Kribbella sp. NBC_01245: one gene and its partner. The protein of the gene in region 1 interacts with the protein of each later gene in a pairwise test. Links are inferred from orthologs where the notes say so. Each region holds a gene or a part of one and is shown on either strand. Other genes may lie near its edges.

What was found. Proteins that work in one complex are often made in the same cells at the same time.
Region 2: the proteins of rpe (region 1) and eno interact in binary tests that used the Escherichia coli proteins (3 or more experiments, as listed by UniProt). The link is inferred for Kribbella sp. NBC_01245 from one-to-one orthologs.

What each region holds. Positions count from the first base shown.
Region 1 is NZ_CP108487.1:8,263,344-8,266,213, forward strand. What follows is about bases 8-2,870. They hold rpe (ribulose-phosphate 3-epimerase), read left to right. Parts: upstream 8-1,037; coding sequence 1,038-1,703; downstream 1,704-2,870. Other genes in these bases: cobM (precorrin-4 C(11)-methyltransferase), read left to right, coding at 8-298; OG394_RS38020 (cobalt-precorrin-6A reductase), read left to right, coding at 299-1,024; OG394_RS38030 (HAD-IIA family hydrolase), read left to right, coding at 1,717-2,496; OG394_RS38035 (amino acid ABC transporter ATP-binding protein), read right to left, coding at 2,493-2,870. Outside these bases: more of cobM, read left to right, coding at 1-7. UniProt on the Escherichia coli protein: Catalyzes the reversible epimerization of D-ribulose 5-phosphate to D-xylulose 5-phosphate.
Region 2 is NZ_CP108487.1:7,556,181-7,558,995, forward strand. What follows is about bases 2-2,809. They hold eno (phosphopyruvate hydratase), read left to right. Parts: upstream 2-670; coding sequence 671-1,948; downstream 1,949-2,809. Other genes in these bases: OG394_RS34625 (LysR family transcriptional regulator), read left to right, coding at 2-51; OG394_RS34630 (RNA 2'-phosphotransferase), read left to right, coding at 48-596; OG394_RS34640 (FtsB family cell division protein), read left to right, coding at 2,003-2,602; OG394_RS34645 (DUF501 domain-containing protein), read left to right, coding at 2,599-2,809. Also shown: more of OG394_RS34625, read left to right, coding at 1-1; more of OG394_RS34645, read left to right, coding at 2,810-2,815. UniProt on the Escherichia coli protein: Catalyzes the reversible conversion of 2-phosphoglycerate (2-PG) into phosphoenolpyruvate (PEP). It is essential for the degradation of carbohydrates via glycolysis.

The sequences.
Region 1 (2,870 bases):
CGAGGACCTCACCACCCTGGGCGCGAGCCGGGCCACGATCGTGCTGCACCTCGCGGTCGACAAGATCGCGCAGGTCGTCGCCGAACTCGCTCCGAACTACGGCGAGCAATGCCCGGCCGCGGTTGTCGCCTGGGCCAGTCGCGAGAACGAGATCATCCTCCGCGGCACCCTCGCCGATATCGCCGCGCAGGTACAAGAAGCCGGTATTCGCCGTACCGCGATCATCGTTGTCGGCAAGGTCCTCGCCGCCGAAGGCTTCACCGACAGCCACCTCTACTCGGCGGCCCGCGAGCGCTAGATGAAGGTCCTACTCCTCGGCGGCACGGGCGAGGCACGCGAGGTGGCACGCCTGCTCACACCGGCGTACGACGTCGTGTCCTCGCTGGCTGGCCGGGTGAAGGACCCCAAGCTTCCAGTCGGAGAGACCAGACACGGCGGCTTCGGCGGCGTAGACGGGCTCAAGCAATACCTGCGGGACCAGCAGATCGACGCGCTCGTGGACGCCACACACCCGTTTGCAGCGACCATGACGGCTCATGCGGTCGAGGCCGCGCGTGAGACCGGCGTACCGCTTCTGCTGGTACGACGACCCGGGTGGACGGCTAGACCCGGCGACAAGTGGCACTGGGTGGACGACCTCGCCACCGCCGCAACAGCGCTCGCAAACCTCGGTAGCCGGGCGTTCCTCACCACTGGCCGCCAAGGGCTCAAGGCCTTCGAACACAGCAACGTATGGATGCTCGCCCGCTGCGTAGAACCACCCGAGCCCACTCCCACCTGGTGCCAGCTAATCCTCGCCAGAGGCCCCTACAGCCTGGACAACGAGTTAGACCTACTCAAGAACCACCGGATCGACGTACTGGTCACTAAGGACAGCGGCGGCGAGATGACCTCAGCGAAGCTAGAAGCGGCCAGAGAACTAGAGATACCCGTAGTGGTTGTACGGCGTCCCAGCGTCCCGGAGGACGTAGAACTCGTCACAGAACCAGCCCAGGTCGTCAACTGGCTAGAGACCCGTCGATAGACTCCCAAATCTCATGGGTATTCAGATCGCGCCGAGCATTCTGTCCGCTGACTTCGCCCGCCTCGCCGACGAGGCGCGGGCGGTCTCGCATGCCGACTGGCTGCACGTCGACGTGATGGACAACCACTTCGTCCCGAACCTCACCATCGGCATGCCGGTGGTCGAATCGCTCGCGAAGGCCACCGACCAGCCGCTGGACTGTCACCTGATGATCGAGGACCCGGACCGCTGGGCGCCCGGGTACGTCGAGGCCGGGGCGAGCAGCGTCACCTTCCACGTCGAGGCCTGCCGGGCGCCGATCCGGACCGCCCGCGAGATCCGGGCCAAGGGCGCGCGGGCGTCGATGGCGCTCCGGCCGGCAACCCCGATCGAGCCGTACGAGGACATCCTGGCCGAGCTCGACATGGTGCTGATCATGACCGTCGAACCCGGATTCGGTGGCCAGAAGTTCCTCGACGTGTGCCTGCCGAAGATCCGGCGGACCCGCGAGCTGGTCGCCAAGCACGGTCTGGACATCTGGATCCAGATCGACGGCGGGGTGTCCGCCGAGACGATCGAGCGCTGTGCCGAGGCCGGAGCGGACGTGTTCGTGGCCGGCTCCGCGGTCTACAAGGCCGACGACCCGAACGAGATGATCGACAAACTCCGCCACCTCGCCACCGAAGCCAGCCCGCTCTAAACCTGGAGATGCGATGACCGAGGTGAAGCCCATCGAGAGCTGGCTGACCGATATGGACGGCGTACTCGTCCATGAGGAGCGGGCGATCCCCGGCGCCGGTGAGTTCATCGCCAAACTCCAGGCCTCGGGCCGGAAGTTCCTGGTCCTCACGAACAACTCGATCTTCACGCCACGGGACCTGCACGCGCGGTTACTTGCCGGTGGCATCGATGTGCCCGAGCACGCGATCTGGACGTCGGCGCTCGCGACCGCGCAGTTCCTCAACGACCAGCGCGCCGGCGGTACGGCGTACGTGATCGGTGAGGCGGGTCTGACCACGGCCCTGCACGAGGTCGGGTATGTGCTGACCGAGCGCGATCCGGATTACGTCGTGCTGGGGGAGACCCGGACGTACTCGTTCGAGGCGATCACGCGGGCGATCCGGCTGATCGCCGATGGCGCGCGCTTCATCGCGACCAACCCGGACCCGACCGGCCCGTCGGCCGAGGGCCCGCTGCCCGCGACCGGTTCGGTGGCGGCGCTCATCACGCGCGCGACCGGCGTAGCGCCGTACTTCGTGGGCAAGCCGAATCCGCTGATGATGCGCAGCGCGCTGAACCAGATCGAGGCCCATTCCGAGACCACCGTGATGATCGGCGACCGGATGGACACCGACGTGATCAGCGGTCTGGAGGCGGGATTGCGGACCATCCTCGTGCTCACCGGTTCGACCGGCAGCCACGAGGTGGACCGCTTCCCCTATCGCCCGACGCGCATCGTCGACTCGATCGCGGACGTCGTACCCCTCATCTAGAGCACTTGCGAGAGGAACTGCTGTAGCCGTGGAGACTCCGCCGCGGTGAAGAGCCGATCGGGCGGACCGGCCTCGACCACCACGCCGTGATCCATGAACGCGACCTGGTCCGCCACCTCACGAGCGAAACCCATCTCGTGCGTGACCACGACCATCGTCATCCCGGCCTTGGCGAGATCGGCCATCAGCGCGAGCACACCCTTGACCAGCTCCGGGTCGAGCGCCGAGGTGGCCTCGTCGAACAGCATCACCTCGGGCTTCATCGCCAGCGCCCGCGCGATCGCGACTCGCTGTTGCTGCCCGCCCGAGAGATTCCCCGGCCGGGCCGACGCCTTGTGCCGAAGGCCGACCAAGTCCAGCTGGTGCTCTGCCGC
Region 2 (2,815 bases), 710 kb from region 1 along the record:
GACAAGCGTGTCGACATCCTTAAGGGACTACTGACACGCTTGACGCAATGAACGAGGTCGTACGTCGCAGTAAGCGGATCTCCCGGCTGCTAAGGCATACCGCGGGGGAGCGAGGTCTAGCGATGTCCCCGGACGGGTGGAGTTCTATCCAGGACGTCTGCGCCCTCCTAGACCTCACCAGGCCGCAACTGGACGAAGCGGTCGCGCAGAACGACAAGAGGCGGCTACAGGTGGACGGAGGACTAATACGCGCCTGCCAAGGCCACTCCCGCCTCAACATGCCGGTGACGCTCGAGGCCCTCGAAGCCAGCTGGGCCGTCTACGACCTGCAGGGCCTGCTCTGGCACGGTACGAACGCTCAGGCCGTCGGCAGCATCACTGCCACCGGACTACACCCAGGACGACGTACGCACGTGCACCTGACGCAGACCCGGGATAGCCCGCTAGGCAGACGAACGCCCGTGCAACTGGCAGTGGATCCGGCAGGGTTAGCCGTGTTCGAGGCGCCCAATGGCGTGCTGCTGACCAGGAGTGTTCCACCGGAGAACATCGTCAAGTCGGACGCGGTCCACCAGGCCCGCTGGTCTGGAAGCTAGGCTCGGCATGATCGTCGAGCTGCAGGCTGGGCTCGTCACCAGTGAACCCCGTCAACAGTGAACTAGGAGTGCATGTGGCCACCATTGAGGCCGTCGGCGCGCGCGAGATCCTCGATTCGCGCGGTAACCCCACTGTCGAGGTCGAGGTTCTGCTCGACGACGACACCGTCGCCCGGGCCGCTGTCCCGTCGGGCGCTTCCACCGGCCAGTTCGAGGCGGTAGAGCTTCGCGACGGCGGTAAGCGCTACGGCGGCAAGGGCGTTCAGAAGGCCGTCACGGCCGTTCTGGACGAGATCGACAAGGAGATCGTCGGCTACGACGTCCACGAGCAGCGGCTGATCGACCAGGCCCTGCTCGACCTGGACGGTACGCCGAACAAGGCCAAGCTCGGCGCGAACGCCATCCTCGGCGTCAGCCTCGCCGTGGCCAAGGCCGCCGCGGAGAGCTCCGGCCTGGACCTGTACCGCTACGTGGGCGGCCCGAACGCGCACATCCTGCCGGTGCCGATGATGAACATCCTCAACGGTGGCGCGCACGCGGACAGCAACGTCGACGTGCAGGAGTTCATGGTCGCGCCGATCGGTGCCGCGACGTACTCCGAGGCGCTCATGCAGGGCGTCAGCGTCTACCACGCGCTGAAGGCCGTGCTGAAGGAGAAGGGCCTGTCCACCGGCCTCGGCGATGAGGGCGGCTTCGCGCCGAGCCTGCCGAGCAACCGCGACGCGCTGGACCTGATCCTGGTCGCGATCGAGAAGGCCGGCCTGACCCCGGGCAAGGACATCGCGCTGGCCATGGACGTGGCGGCGAGCGAGTTCCACACCGACGGCGTGTACGCGTTCGAGGGTGGCAAGAAGTCGTCCGACGAGATGATCGCCTACTACGCCGACCTGGTCGCGTCGTACCCGATCGTCTCGATCGAGGACCCGCTGAACGAGGACGACTGGGCCGGCTGGGCCAACCTGACCGGTCAGCTGGGCGACAAGATCCAGATCGTCGGCGACGACCTGTTCGTCACCAACGTCGAGCGGCTGCAGCGCGGTATCACCGAGAAGTCGGCCAACTCGCTGCTGGTCAAGGTCAACCAGATCGGCACCCTGACCGAGACCCTGGATGCCGTCGACCTCGCCCACCGCAGCGGTTTCACCTGCATGATGAGCCACCGCTCGGGCGAGACCGAGGACACCACCATCGCCGACCTGGCCGTCGCGACGAACTGCGGCCAGATCAAGACCGGCGCCCCGGCCCGTTCGGACCGGACCGCCAAGTACAACCAGCTGCTGCGCATCGAGGAGGAGCTGGACGACGCCGCGCGCTACGCCGGGCGAGGCGCCTTCCCGCGCTTCCAGGGCTGAGCCTGGGACAATTCCCTCCGAGGAGTTTCCTAGGCGTAGTCGAGGAGCTGAGTTATGCCGTCCCGTCGTGATGCCGGTCCGCGTCCTGGTTCGAGGCCTTCGAGCCGCACCCAGACGCGACCGCCCGCACGCCGGGACGGCAACCAGCCCAAGCGCCGGACAGCAGGTACGACCTCCGGGCCGACCCGCACCCGGGGTTCGCGGAATCTGACCGGCCGGGCGGCGATGGTGCTGCTGGTCCTCGGCGCGCTCGTAGTGTCGTATGCGCAGAGCCTGCGGGTCTGGTTCGACCAGCACCAGCAGATCAGCGCCTTGCAGACCGAGATCCGCGACCGGGAGAAACGGGTCGGCGAGCTCGAGGACGAGATCGCGCGCTGGGACGACGACGCGTACGTTCGCGCGCAGGCCCGGCAGCGGCTCGGCTGGGTCATGCCCGGCGAGATCGGTTACCGCGTCATCGGCGCCGACGGTAAGGCCGCGGGGGCGCCGCCCGCGCCACTCGAGCCGGCCAACCCCGACGAGGCGCCGCAGGAGCCGACTTGGTACTCGAAGCTGTGGGGTAGCGTCGAGATCGCGGGCCGTCCGCCGAACGCGACACCGCCGACGGCCAAACCGACCCCGAAGACCCTGCTCACCCCGAAACCTGGACGATGACCGCACCCACTCCCGAAGACATCGCCGCGGTCAGCGCTCAGCTGGGCCGGCCGGCGCGTGGTATCAAGTCGATCGCCCATCGCTGCGACTGCGGTCTGCCCGATGTGGTCGAGACCGAGCCGCGCCTGCCCGACGGGACGCCGTTCCCGACGCTGTTCTACGTCACCTGCCCCCGTCTCTCCTCCGTCATCGGCACGCAAGAGGCCAGTGGTC